DNA from 2 places in the Adlercreutzia wanghongyangiae genome. Region 2 is predicted to be linked to the other one. Evidence: predicted binding sites of a transcription regulator. Region 2 holds the regulator's gene; the other holds the start of a gene.
What was found. The regulator LexA, encoded in region 2, represses DNA repair genes until DNA is damaged. The targets are predictions, from matches to a motif close to CNAACANNTGTTNG.
Positions count from the first base shown of each region.

Region 1 (6,335 bases), on a different contig from region 2:
CGTCAGCGCCTACGCAAGATCGCCCTCTTCGACGCGGGTTGCAAGATAGTCGCGGAAGCCGGGCATGTCGAATCGCAAGTAACCGCGTTGCGGCTCCCCGATGATTCCCTGCTCGAGCAAACGGCGGCGGTATTGGGAGGCGTAGTTGCTCTTCACGCCCATGCGCCGGGCCACATCGGCCATGGCGCTCATCTTCTGATCGGGAAGCATCGCCACGAGAAAACGCAGGTCGCCTTTGGAAAGATCGCGGAAGGTGTACTCGAGGATGCCCTCGATCATCTCCTTTTGCGCGCGCGACACGCCCCGGGCGACGTCTTGCGCGCTTATCTCGCGCTCGCCGGGATGCTGGGCCCACATATAATATCCCACGAGCTGCATCATATAGGGGAACCCGTCAATCGCCTCGACGGCAACATCGAGCCCGGCCCCGTCAATGGTTCGGCCCGACTGCTCCACCGTAAGCGCCACCGCCCCGCGAATCTCGCGATCGGGAATGCGCGCCAGCGAATGCTTGCGGGCGCGGCGCAGGAAGGACACGTCCTCGTCGTTCAGCAGCCCGGAAACGCTATGGGGAAGGCCCGCCATGAGCAAAGCGACGTTTCGCCCTTCGCGGACGAAATGCTGGTACACGCGAGCAAGCTGCTTCATCTCCGGAACCGTCGCCTTCACCTCATCGACTGTGATGAGAAGACCGATGCCCTTCTCGCCGAGCTGATCGAGGAGGCGATTCATACGAGTGCGCCAATTCCCCGGATCGCCCGAAGCGTTCTCCCATTCCAACCCTACGAACTGACCAAGCGTGATGCCGCTCAAGTGCTTGCGCTCCAGCGACTCGATAAACTCCCAGGCACCGCTCTCGGCCTGCTGTAATATATCTTCCAACATGCCCTCTGCCGCAGTCGTATTCGCGCAAATCCATCCCTGAGAAGACGCCTCCTCCCCCATAAAAGAGAGGAGCGCCGTCTTTCCCGTCCCGCGAGCGCCCGACACGATGGTGCACAAGTTTGGGTCCCCCAGGCCATGGGCGAAAGCTGCGGAGAGCTCCTCCACAAGTTCTTCTCGACCCGCCATAAACGGCGGAATAATGCCGAACGTCGGCGTAAACGGATTGTTTGCCTGCACAGTTATCCCTTCGAGCAGCAACTATCTACCTGAAGTTTTGCAAACTTTTTCTACTTTTGCAAACTTTTTCTACTTTTGCAAACTTTTTCTACTTTTGCAAATTGATCTGAACTGGTCTTTTAATTCGATGCACGATCTGCACGACCCCATTGACACGCGAACATATATTCGGGTAGTATAGCGTACATTCATTCGGGCGAACAAGTGTGCTCATGCGAATCTGAAACGGAGGGGCAGCGGTGAACGTCATCGAGAAGCTGGAAGTGCTCGCCGATGCAGCGAAGTACGACGTGGCCTGCACCTCCTCGGGCGTTCAACGCGACGGGAAGAAGGGGCAGCTGGGGGCAGCGCAGCAGGCCGGCTGCTGCCACTCGTTCACCCCCGACGGGCGCTGCGTCACGCTGCTGAAGGTGCTCATGACCAACATCTGCGTCCACGACTGCTGCTACTGCGTGAACCGGGCCAGCAACGCTGCCATGCGCCGGGCGGCCTTCACCCCGCGCGAGCTGGCCGACCTCACCATCGGCTTCTACCGGCGCAACTACATCGAGGGGCTTTTCCTGTCGTCGGGCGTGGCGGGCAGCGCCGATGCCACCACCGAGCTCATGGTGGAGGCCCTGCGCATCCTGCGCGAAGAATACGGCTTTCGCGGCTACATCCACGCCAAGGCCATTCCCGGCACCTCCGTCGAGCTCATCGACGCGCTGGGGCGGCTGGCCGATCGCCTCTCGGTGAACATGGAACTGCCGAGCGGGCAGAGCCTGGGGCTGCTGGCCCCCGGCAAGTCGCGCCGCTCCATCCTGGCCCCCATGCGACACATCCACGATTCCATCGCCGAGGATGCGGAATCCCGGTCGCTGGCGAAGAAGCGCACCACGGTGTACCAAACGAAGAAGATCGCCCGCAAGACCCAGGCCTTCGCACCGGCCGGCCAGTCCACCCAGATGATCATCGGCGCCACGCCCGAGAGCGATCACCAAATTCTGAACCTCTCGGCGGCGCTCTACCAGCAGCTGTCGCTCAAGCGCGTCTTCTTCAGCGCGTATTTGCCCGCGGTGGCCCATCCCCTCCTGCCCGCCACCGATGCCGTGCAGCTGAACCGCGAGCACCGCCTGTACCAGGCCGACTGGCTCATGCGCTTCTACGGTTTCAGCGTCGAGGAGATCATCGACGAGGAACACCCTTTCCTGGAACCAGACGTAGACCCGAAGGCGAACTGGGCCTTGAACCACCTGGACTTCTTCCCCGTAGAGGTAAACACCGCGCCTCTGGAGGCACTGTTGCGGGTGCCCGGCATCGGCGTGCGCGGGGCGAAGCTCATCTGCCGCGCGCGCCGCCAGTCCACGCTCGGCGAGGCGGAGTTGCGCCGCCTCGGCATCGCATACAAGCGAGCGCGCTATTTCATCACCATGAACGGTGCCTGGGGAGGCTCCGGCATCGACTTCTCGCGCGATGCCCTGCACGCGCGCCTGGCGGCCCCCATCCAGGGTGGACGCCACGGACGCCGCGCCGACAAGGCAATGGCCGGGCAGATGAGCCTCTTCGAATCGGTTGAGGAGCCGCCCGTATTGCCCGAGGCAACGCCGGCGAACCGTGCGGCGCTCGATGCGGCCTTCGCCGCCCAGCGCAAGGCCCTGGAAGGAACGCAGGCAACCCCGAGCGGCGCGGCACTCCGCTCGGTGGCATAGGGAAGCCCATGGCCTCCTCGAAGACAACCGCCGCCCAGCCGCGCTCCGCAGCTCCCGAAATCTACAGCGAGGTAGCCTACGCCTACGACGGCTCCTTGGAAGGGTTGCTCACCGCCGTCTTCGTCTCGTACGAGCGGCACGAGAAGCCCACCGACGTGGCTCCCGAGGCGCGCCTGCAGCCGCGTCTCGGGCAGCGCGTGGCCGCCATCGAGACCGACCCAGCCAAAGCCGAGCGCGTGCTGCGCGGCGTGAAGCGAACCTGCGGCTGGGCGGCCGCGCTGGCCGTAAAGCGCGCCGCCTGCGCGGACGACCCGGATGCGGGCACCGCGGTCTTTCGTTTCGTGCGCTACGCCATGGACGAGCAGAAGCGCCGCCGCTGCGATCAGTGCCGCAAGCGCCTCTCCTGCAAGGGCCGCGGCGGCGTGGGCCCCTGCCCCAAGCAACGCGGGCGCGCCTTCTCGGACATCACGCATCCGGCCGTGGAGCACCTCTTCCGCATCGCGCGCGCCGTGAGCCAGGAATGCGAGCATATGCGCCAGTTCGCGCGCTTCCAGCACCTGCGCGGCGATGGGGCCGACCTGTGGTTTGCGCGCGTGAACCCGAAGGCCTCGGTGGTGCCGCTTATCATGGCGCACTTTGTAGAGCGCATGGGCGACGCGCCCTTCATCATCTACGACGAGGTGCACGAGCTGGCCGGCGTCTACGACGGGGGCGAGTGGTATCTGGTGAGCACTCACGGCAACGGCGACTTGCAGCGCGCCCTTCCCCGCGACAGCACCGACGAGGCCCTGTACGCCGAAGCCTGGCGCACCTTCTACCGCAGCGTGTCCATCGACGCTCGCTACAACCCCGAGCTACGCCGCCAGTTCATGCCGAAGCGTTTCTGGAAGAACCTCACCGAACTGCAGGAATCCCCCGCCGCCCTGCGTGCGACAGCGCGTTGAGCGCAGGCGGCCGCCCGCAGGCTCCCCAGCCCACGCCGAGTTACAAACTGAACACCAGCTCGCTTGCCGAGGCCGTCAGTTTGCCGGGCACGGGGCGCTCGCACTCATAGGCCAGTCCCAGAGCCGGTCCCACATGCACGCCGATGACCGGGCTCACGGGCAACACCTCCACCGCGCGTCCCGCCACCGGTTCCACCGCATCGCGGGCCCAGGCCAGGGCGGGTGCCGCCGAGCCGATGTAGTGCACCACCACGCGTTTCAGCCCGCAAGCGTCGATATCGTCCTTGAAGGTGTCCACCATGCGCGCCAGCGTCTTCTTCCACGTGCGCACTTTGGCGAGCGTCGCCGTTTCCCAATCGGCCACGGTCAGCACGGGCGATATCTGCAACAGGCCGCCGAGCAGCGCCGAGGCGCCCCCGATGCGGCCCCCGGCCTTCAAAAACGCCAGGCTCTCCGGCGCGAAGATGAAGCGCGACGACGCCACGGCATCGGTGACCGCCCGGGCGCATTCCCCCAGCGTGGCCCCCGCATCGCGCGCATCGGCAGCATCCAGCACGGCGAACATCTCGTCGCCGCAATTCGAAGTGGAATCCACCAGCGTGCAATGGAAGTGCCCGAAGCGTTCCTTCACAGCCCGGGCAGCGCGCACGGCCCCCTCGAACGTACCCGACATCTTCGACGACATGAACACGCCCAGCACCTCGTCGCGGGCCTCGGCGGCGCGCTCGAATATCGTTTCCAACGCATGCTGAGAGGGCTGACTCGAAGTGGGTGGATTATCGATCATGTCTGCAATATCCTCGTAAAAGGCCTCCACGTCCATATCGGCCTCACGATACTCGCGCCCCTCGCGGCTCACGTACAGCGACACCACTTCGATGTCGCGCGCCCGCACCACCTCGGCGGGAATGGAAGCGACGGAATCGGTGACGATCTTGACCACAACGTCTCCTCTCGAACATCAGGCCCGCCCGCACCGGCGCGCGGGCGAAAGTTTCCGCCCATGCTACACCATGGAACCCCCGGAAACCCCCGCGGCCTCGTTTGTTCACCCAGCGGTCAACGGAAACCGACGGCCGTCCCCCCCTCACAGTCATCTCCCTTCGCCCGGCCCATGCGGCGCACCGCGACCCTCTTGCCGGCCGAGCATCCTCCGCACATATTTCCACCCCTGCACAGCGAGGCGCCCCGCCGGGGAGGACGACGGGGCGCCTGCAAGAGGGAGGGCGAAGAAGCCCGGCTATTTGGCCGCGAGAGCCTTGCCGATCATGCGCGCGAAGGTGATCGAGCGGCCGCAGCAATTGCCCGTGGACATATTCGGGTAGGTGCCGGCATAGTAGGAACCCGAATCCACACCCGCCACGTAGAGCCCTTCAATAGGCTCGCACGCCTCGTTCAGGGCCTGGAACTGCTCGTTGATAGTGATGCCGTCCAGCGTGCAGAGCATATAGCCCGACGTGCGCACGCCATAGAAAGGAGCCTTGCGAATCGGCGAGAGGCGGAAGGCCTCCTTGCCAAAGTCGGGGTCCACCTGGTTATCGTAGTTCTCGTTTTGGCGCTCCACCGTCTTCTTCAAGTTCTCGGCCGGAATGCCCAGGCCTTCCGCCAACTCCTCGATGGTATCGGCCTTCACGATGAACCCGTCCTCCAGCAACGCCTCGTTCATGCCGATCACCGTCTCCAGGGTGATATTGGTCGGCGCGCCATTCTCGAACGGCAGGAAGCGGGCGCAGCCATGCACGTCAAACTGCTCGATATAGCGCTCGTAGTCGGAATCCCAAATATTGACGAAGGTGTTGTGCGGCTGGCTCAGGGCGGCGTTGAGAACGTAGTCGTACGGGGACGATTCGTTAATGAAGCGCTCCCCGTTCAGGTTCACCTTCAGCCAGGGATTCGACCCCATCCAGAACAACTCGCCCTGCGCATCGTAGCTCTGCACCTGGTCGGGCTTGATCGCAACACGGTCGAACACCATGGCCGTGTGCACATCATCCATGCGCGCACCGGCCCACAGGCACGCCTTGATGCCGTCGCCCGTCGTACCAGGCACCGCGATGTTGGCGGCATACTTGCGCATTGTTTGCGGCTGCAGCGCCTCCAGCATCTCCTCGTTATGGGCATAGCCGCCGGTGCACACCACCGTTCCCTTGGATGCCAGCACCTTCACATAACCCTCGGGACCCTTGGCAAACGCACCCTTGACGGCGCCGTCTTCCACAACCAGCTTCACCATAGGCGTGCTGAAGAGAAATTCCACGCCCTGGGACGTCGCGTAATCGCCCAGAACAATCTTCCCGTTCACCACATCGGTCAGGCCAGAGCTCTCCGCATCAGCCGGCCAACTGGGAATATGTCCCGTTGCCCAATGCTTGAAGTACGTCGGAGTGGCGTTATTGGCTGCCTCGAAGAACAGCTGGAAGCCAGCTTCCTCCACACGGTCCTGATACCAGTCGACCGCCTCGCCAGAGTTCTGCGCCCAGATATGGTAAAGCTTCGGGTTCACATAGCCGGTGGCGTAGCGCATGAGGTCATTGCATATCTCGTTCTCATCGATCTCGCAGCCAGCCTCCCGTTGCAGGCG
Region 1 is NZ_JAYMFF010000018.1:49,975-56,309, reverse strand. Features, by position in the region: gene VIN30_RS09160 (ATP-binding protein) at 10-1,122, opposite strand; gene VIN30_RS09155 (putative DNA modification/repair radical SAM protein) at 1,362-2,810, shown strand; gene VIN30_RS09150 (TIGR03915 family putative DNA repair protein) at 2,819-3,754, shown strand; gene VIN30_RS09145 (DegV family protein) at 3,795-4,697, opposite strand; gene VIN30_RS09140 (FAD-dependent oxidoreductase) at 4,995-6,335, opposite strand, start outside.
Region 1: a site for LexA is predicted at 1,280-1,293, ahead of VIN30_RS09155 (putative DNA modification/repair radical SAM protein). Genes of this name have one in related genera too.

Region 2 (6,335 bases):
GGCTGCGAAGCTGCAGGACGACACGCCCCGCGAGGTCATCCAGGAGCGCTTCGACCGTTTGGTCGATCTGGTTCAGCGTAAAGCCTACGAGGCGAACCAAGGGGAGCGCGGCGCCACGGTTCCCGTGCTCATCGAGGGCACGTCGAAGCGGGACGGCTCCATCTTGGCGGGCAAGAGCCCCAAGAACCAGACGGTGCACGGGCCGCTGCCCGCGGGACTTACGGCCGAAGAGCTGGTGGGCACCATCGTTCCCATGCATATCGACGAGGCGCGCACCTGGTATTTGTCCGGCACGGTCGTCGATGGCTGATTCGCGTTCGCCCGTCATCTGCATCGTCGGTCCCACGGCCTCGGGCAAGACCGACGCGGCCCAGCTGGTGGCTGCTGCGGTGGGCGGGGAAGTGGTGAGCGCCGATTCCATGCAGATCTACCGCGGCATGGATATCGGCACTGGCAAACTGCCGGCTGATGAGCGTATCGTGCCCCATCATGGCTTCGATCTCGTTGATCCGGGCGAGCCCTACTCGGCGGCCCTCTTCCAAACCTTCGCGCGGTCGGCGTTTCGCGATATCGCCGACCGCGACGGGCGGCCGGTGCTCTGCGGCGGCACGGGCCTGTATGTGCGGGCGGCTATCGACGACTATGCATTTCCCGCCGGCGAGCAAACGGACAATCCGGTGCGTGCGCAGTGGACGGCCTTCGCCGAGCAGCACGGCGCCCAGGCGCTGTGGGACGAGCTCGAGCGCCGCGATCCCGCGAGCGCGGCGGTGGTTCATCCCAACAACGTCCGTCGCGTGGTGCGGGCCTTTGAGCTTCTGGCCGAGGGGCGCAGCTACGCCGAGCAGAAGCGCAACCTGGCAGCTATCGGCGCGGCGGTGCCGACGGTGCAGTTCGGCCTGGCGGTCGACCCCGCCGTGCTCGCCGCGCGCATAAACGCCCGGGTGGATGCTATGGTGGCCGCGGGGTTGGTGGAAGAGGTGCGAGACCTGATGGCCGCGGGCTTCCGCGAGGGTATCACCGCACCCCAGGCTATCGGCTACAAGGAAATTGTCGAGGCGCTCGAGGGACGTTGCACGTTGGATGAGGCGGTGGCCGCCATCAAGCAGGCCACGAGGCGCTACGCCAAGCGCCAGCGCACCTGGTTCCGGCGCGACGAGCGCATTCGCTGGGTGGACGCCAATGCGGGAGATGCACGCCGCGTGGCCGACCAGATCCTCTCCCAACTATCGAAGGAGCCCACTCCATGACCGAATATCAATCCGTAATCCAAAAAGGGCCGGCGACGCAGTGCGAGGAGCGCCGCGAGCGGGCCGTCATCGTCGGTGTGGACCGTCCCGGGTTGGAATGGCCCCTGGAGTCGTCTTTGGCCGAGCTGGAGCGGTTGGCCGACACTGCCGGAGCCGATGTCGTCGCATCCACGACGCAGCGTTTGGACGCCCCCAATCCGCGCACCTTCGTGGGCTCGGGCAAAGCCGAGGAAATCGCCGAGCTGGCCCGCACTTGCGAGGCCGATCTGGTTATCTTCGACGACGAGCTGACCCCCTCCCAGCAGGCGAATCTGGAAAAGGTCGTGGACAAAGCCGTGAAGGTGATCGATCGCACGGCGCTCATCCTCGACATCTTCGCCCTGCATGCCACCTCGAAGGAGGGGCGCCTTCAGGTGCGCTTGGCCCAGAACCAGTACTTGTACCCGCGTCTGCGCGGCATGTGGGCCCATTTGGCCTCGAACCGCATGGGCGGCGGCGTGGGCTCGCGCTTCGGCGAGGGCGAGAGCCAGCTGGAGGTCGACCGCCGCATGGTGCGCAAGCGCATCACCTCCATTCGTCGCGAGCTGGCCCATCTGTCCGATGTGCGCCAGCTGCAGCGCGAGAGCCGCTATGGCAGCGGCATGTTCAAAGTCGCCCTGGCTGGCTACACCAACGCGGGGAAGAGTTCGCTCATCAATCGCCTGACGGGTTCCGATGTGCTCAGCTACGATAAGCTGTTCGCCACGCTGGATTCCACCACGCGCAAGTTCGAGCTGCCCGAGGGCCGTGAGATCACGGTGACCGATACGGTCGGTTTCATCCAGAAGCTGCCGACGACGCTTGTGGAGGCGTTCAAATCCACCCTTGACGAGATCACAGGTGCCGATCTCATCCTGCATGTGGTGGATGCCTCATCGTCCGAGTTCGAATCGCAGATCGAGGCTGTGCGCGGTGTGCTTGATCAGATCGGTGCCGCCTCCATTGGCACGATCGAGGTGTTCAACAAATGCGACCTTCTCGAAGACGATGTGCTTGAAGGGTTGCGCCGGCGCTTTCCCCACGCTCAGTTTCTCTCGGCGCGCACCGGGTTCGGTATCGACGACATGGTGGGAGCCATCGCCCATGCGGCGAGTGCGGCCGACACCAAGCTCGACGTGGTGATTCCCTATCAGCGGGGCGATCTGGTGTCGTTGGCCCACGAACGGTGCCATATCATCTCGGAGGACCACGAGGCCGACGGCACCCATATCCAGATGCTCGCGGGGCCGGCCCAAGTGGCGGCGTTTCTGCCGTTTGCCCACTCGTAGGCAGGCGCGTTTCCAGGACGGCAAGAACCGAGAAGACGAAACGGAGCCGCGGCAGATTCTGCCACGGCTCCGCTGCTTGTTTCGAGCCGGCGCGGCTCAGAGGCGGCGGAACACGGCCACCACCTTGCCGGCTATGGAACAATCGCTGACAATGATGGGCTCCATGGACGAGTTCTCGGGTTGCAGGCGGATGTGGTCGGCCTCCTTGTAGAATCGCTTCACTGTGGCACCGTCATCGACAATGGCCACGACGATATCGCCGTTATTGGCCACCGGCTGCTCCTTCACCACGACGTAATCGCCGTCGTTGATGCCGGCCTCGATCATGGACTCGCCGCGTACCGACAGCATGAAGGAGGGGGCATCGCCCACGATGTCGGTGGGCAGGGTGATGGTGTCGGTGATGTTCTCCTCGGCCAGAATGGGGGAGCCGGCCGCCACATCGCCCACAAGGGGCACGTTGACGAGCTTGCTGTAGCTGTCGGCGAGGGCTCCGGCGCAAGGCACTTCCTCAATGGGATAGGTGAGCGCGATGGAGCGCGACTTCAGGGGATCGCGTTTGATGTAGCCCTTGTCCTCCAGGGCCTTGAGGTGCACATGGACGGTGGAAGGGGAGGACAGCCCCAGGGTTTGGCAGACCTCGCGCACGGTGGGGCCGTAGCCTTTCTGCCGGATGCAGGCCTCGATGCAGTCCAGTACCGCCTGCTGTCGCTTGGTCACCTTCTGCGCCATTTCCGCGTCCTTTCAAAAGAGACGTACATTTGTTTGAAAAAATATTGACATGAACCTTTGTTCGCTCTATTATAACTGCGAACAAAGGTTCTACGCAAGAGGTCAGGAGAGAAAAATGAGCAGAATCGAATTTTCCATCGCCTTCCTTCTCAGCACCGTTGCCTCCTTTGTGGCCTTCTTCGCCTAAGCCTCGCCGTCGCTTGTCGCGATGGTAGCAATGTTTTGAAGTATGGGGCGCGGAGGCCTGTCGTAGGGTATCATGGGTTATCAACTCACGGTTAGGAGAACTCATGCGCTGTCCATCCTGCGGCTACCCCGAATCGAAGGTGGTCGATTCACGTTCGGCGGACGAAGGAGCGTCCATTCGCCGACGTCGGGAATGCCTCGAATGCGGCAACCGGTTCACTACCTACGAGCGTTTGGCCGAGCATCCCATCCTGGTGATAAAGACCGACGGCTCTTCCGAGGTGTTCGATCGCCAGAAGCTTATGCGCGGCCTGCTGATCGCCTGTGCCAAGCGTCCGATTACACCCGAGAAGATCGACGGACTCATCACGAGTTTGGAAACCGAGTTGCGTGCGACCCAACGCACCGAGATCAAGTCGAAGGATTTGGGCGACATGGTGCTCGCGCGCCTGGTGAAGATGGACGAGGTCGCCTATATCCGCTTTGCGAGCGTCTACAAAGATTTCCAGAGTGTGGAGGAGTTCTCCCAGGCACTCGGCGATCTGGGGTAGGGGGCATATCGTGGATGTTGCCATCACCTTGCTCGACGAGACATTGGAACTGCCGTGCTACGCCCACGGGGGAGATGCGGGCCTCGATCTTCGCGCCGCCGTCGACGGAGTGCTCGGGCCTTTCGAGCGCATGACCGTGCCGTGCGGTTTCGCCTTGGCCATTCCCGAGGGGCACGCCGGTCTGGTCATTCCGCGCAGCGGTTTGGCCGCCCGTCACGGCGTATCGATCGTGAACGCCCCCGGGCTCGTCGATGCCGGTTACCGGGGCGAGATCAAGGTGGTGCTGATCAATCTTGATCCCCACGAGGCGTTTTCGTTCTCCCGGGGAGACCGCATCGCGCAGTTGATGATAGTGGCCGTTCCCCCTATTACTTTACATAACACCGATGCTCTTCCGGAAAGCGACCGCGGCGACCGCGGCTTCGGAAGCAGCGGGGTCTGCTAGGAGCGAGGAATTTCATGGAACACCGAACACCGCCCGATGATTCCGGGTCAACACAGCCGGGAAATTCTCTGCCCGCGCCACCCGAGAACCAGGGACCGCAGCCGCCTCAGGGCGATGCGCGCGATCAGCTCGATCTGATGGATTTGAACTCGGCGCGCACATTGAGCACCGTGGCCACCATCGCGGGTCCCGTGTCGTTCATTATCGGCGGCGTGGCCCTCAGCTCTGTGGCGCTGGTATGCGCCATACTGGCTCTGGTGAAGGTTCGTCGCGTGTTGAGCCGACCGGAGGGCCCTCATCGGAACTTCGCCACGGTGGTGCGGCAGACGGCCATCATGGGTGTCGTCATCAGCTCCATTGCGCTTGCGCTGAATATCATCGGACTGGTCACGATGATCCCCATACTGATGGAGGCCATGCAGACCGGCGACTACAGCGCCATTCTCGGCGAAGGTGCCGCAGACCTGCAAGGCGGCATCTCCGGCTCGCCCGACGGCAGCGGGAACGGCAACCCCTGGGGTTAAGGCTCAAGAAAGGTTGAACTATGAAAATGTCTGATAATGCGGATTATGTAAAATTGAATAGTCGATTCCTTACTCAGGGGATTCTAATGTCTCTCCTGCTTGTGGGGGCGTTGTTGGGGGCTGTAGTGTCCCTTTCGGGATGCTCAGGCGAGAAAAGCGATGACGAGATCATTCGCGCGTCGCTAACGTCGGAGTTGGACAGCATCAAGAATCTTGACGACAACTTCGTGAACGAGTTGTCCGAGAGCATCGATATGAGCCAGCTGTCGGTGTACGGCATCGATGGCGTGGAGTTCATGAAGGCCTATTTGGGCGGGTTTGATTACGCCATCGACTCTGTGACGGTGGACGGTGATACGGCCGAGGCCCAGATTACGCTTACCTGCAAGAGCTACACCGGCTATCAGCAGGCACTGCAGAACGCCGTGAACCAGAAGATCGCCAATCCCGACGAGTTGGCGGGCAAGTCGAACGATGACATCAACCAGGAAATCGGCGAGATCGTGATTGGTTCGCTCGATGGCGTGGAGTTGGCGGCTACCCAGCCGATTACCATTAAGTACACTCGTGATGGAGAGGAATGGAAGCCGGCTTCGTCCACTTCGGGCGATATCGCCGCAGCGCTGATCACTAATTAACGCCCGTTGATGTCACGCGCGTTCCCCGAGGGTGCCCGCAACCGGGCACCCTCTTTTATAATGGATGAAGCTATGACAACGGGTTCTCCAGGTTGAGGAAAAACGAACATGTGTACAGAACAGAAAATCACCGAGAGGGGAGACTTCGCCCCCCTCTCCCCGCGTTTGGCATGGCAGCTGGCCGCGATCCACACCTGGCCCGCTTCCATTATGCCCGTGCTCGTCGCCGTCGCTTGCGCGGCGAATGTAACAGGGCGCCTCTCCCCGCTTCTCACTCTGGTACTGCTGCTCATCTGCATTCTCATGCAGGCCTCGGTGAACACGTTCAACGATTACTTCGACTACGTGAAGGGTGCTGATTCCGCCGATGACAACGTGGAGGCGAGCGATGCAGTGCTGGTGTACAACCAGGTGAATCCGCGGTCGGCGTTGGCGCTGGCCATAGGGTTTCTGATCGCGGCTTTCTGCGCGGGGCTGTACGTCATCTGGTGCGCCGGTTTCACTCCCCTCGTCATCGCCGCCGTGGGTGCCGTTATCGTTGTGGCCTATTCCGGCGGTAAGACCCCCCTCTCCTATCTGCCGGTGGGCGAGGCGGTCAGCGGCATCGTCATGGGAGGGCTCATTCCCCTGGCATGCTATCAGGTGCTGACAGGGCGCCTCGACTTTATCGCGCTCGTATGGGCCGTGCCCACCATCATCGGCGTG
Region 2 is NZ_JAYMFF010000009.1:118,829-125,163, reverse strand. Features, by position in the region: gene miaB (tRNA (N6-isopentenyl adenosine(37)-C2)-methylthiotransferase MiaB) at 1-310, shown strand, start outside; gene miaA (tRNA (adenosine(37)-N6)-dimethylallyltransferase MiaA) at 303-1,247, shown strand; gene hflX (GTPase HflX) at 1,244-2,554, shown strand; gene lexA (transcriptional repressor LexA) at 2,651-3,286, opposite strand; gene nrdR (transcriptional regulator NrdR) at 3,577-4,023, shown strand; gene dut (dUTP diphosphatase) at 4,034-4,468, shown strand; gene VIN30_RS05560 (hypothetical protein) at 4,483-4,992, shown strand; gene VIN30_RS05555 (hypothetical protein) at 5,079-5,630, shown strand; gene VIN30_RS05550 (prenyltransferase) at 5,739-6,335, shown strand, end outside.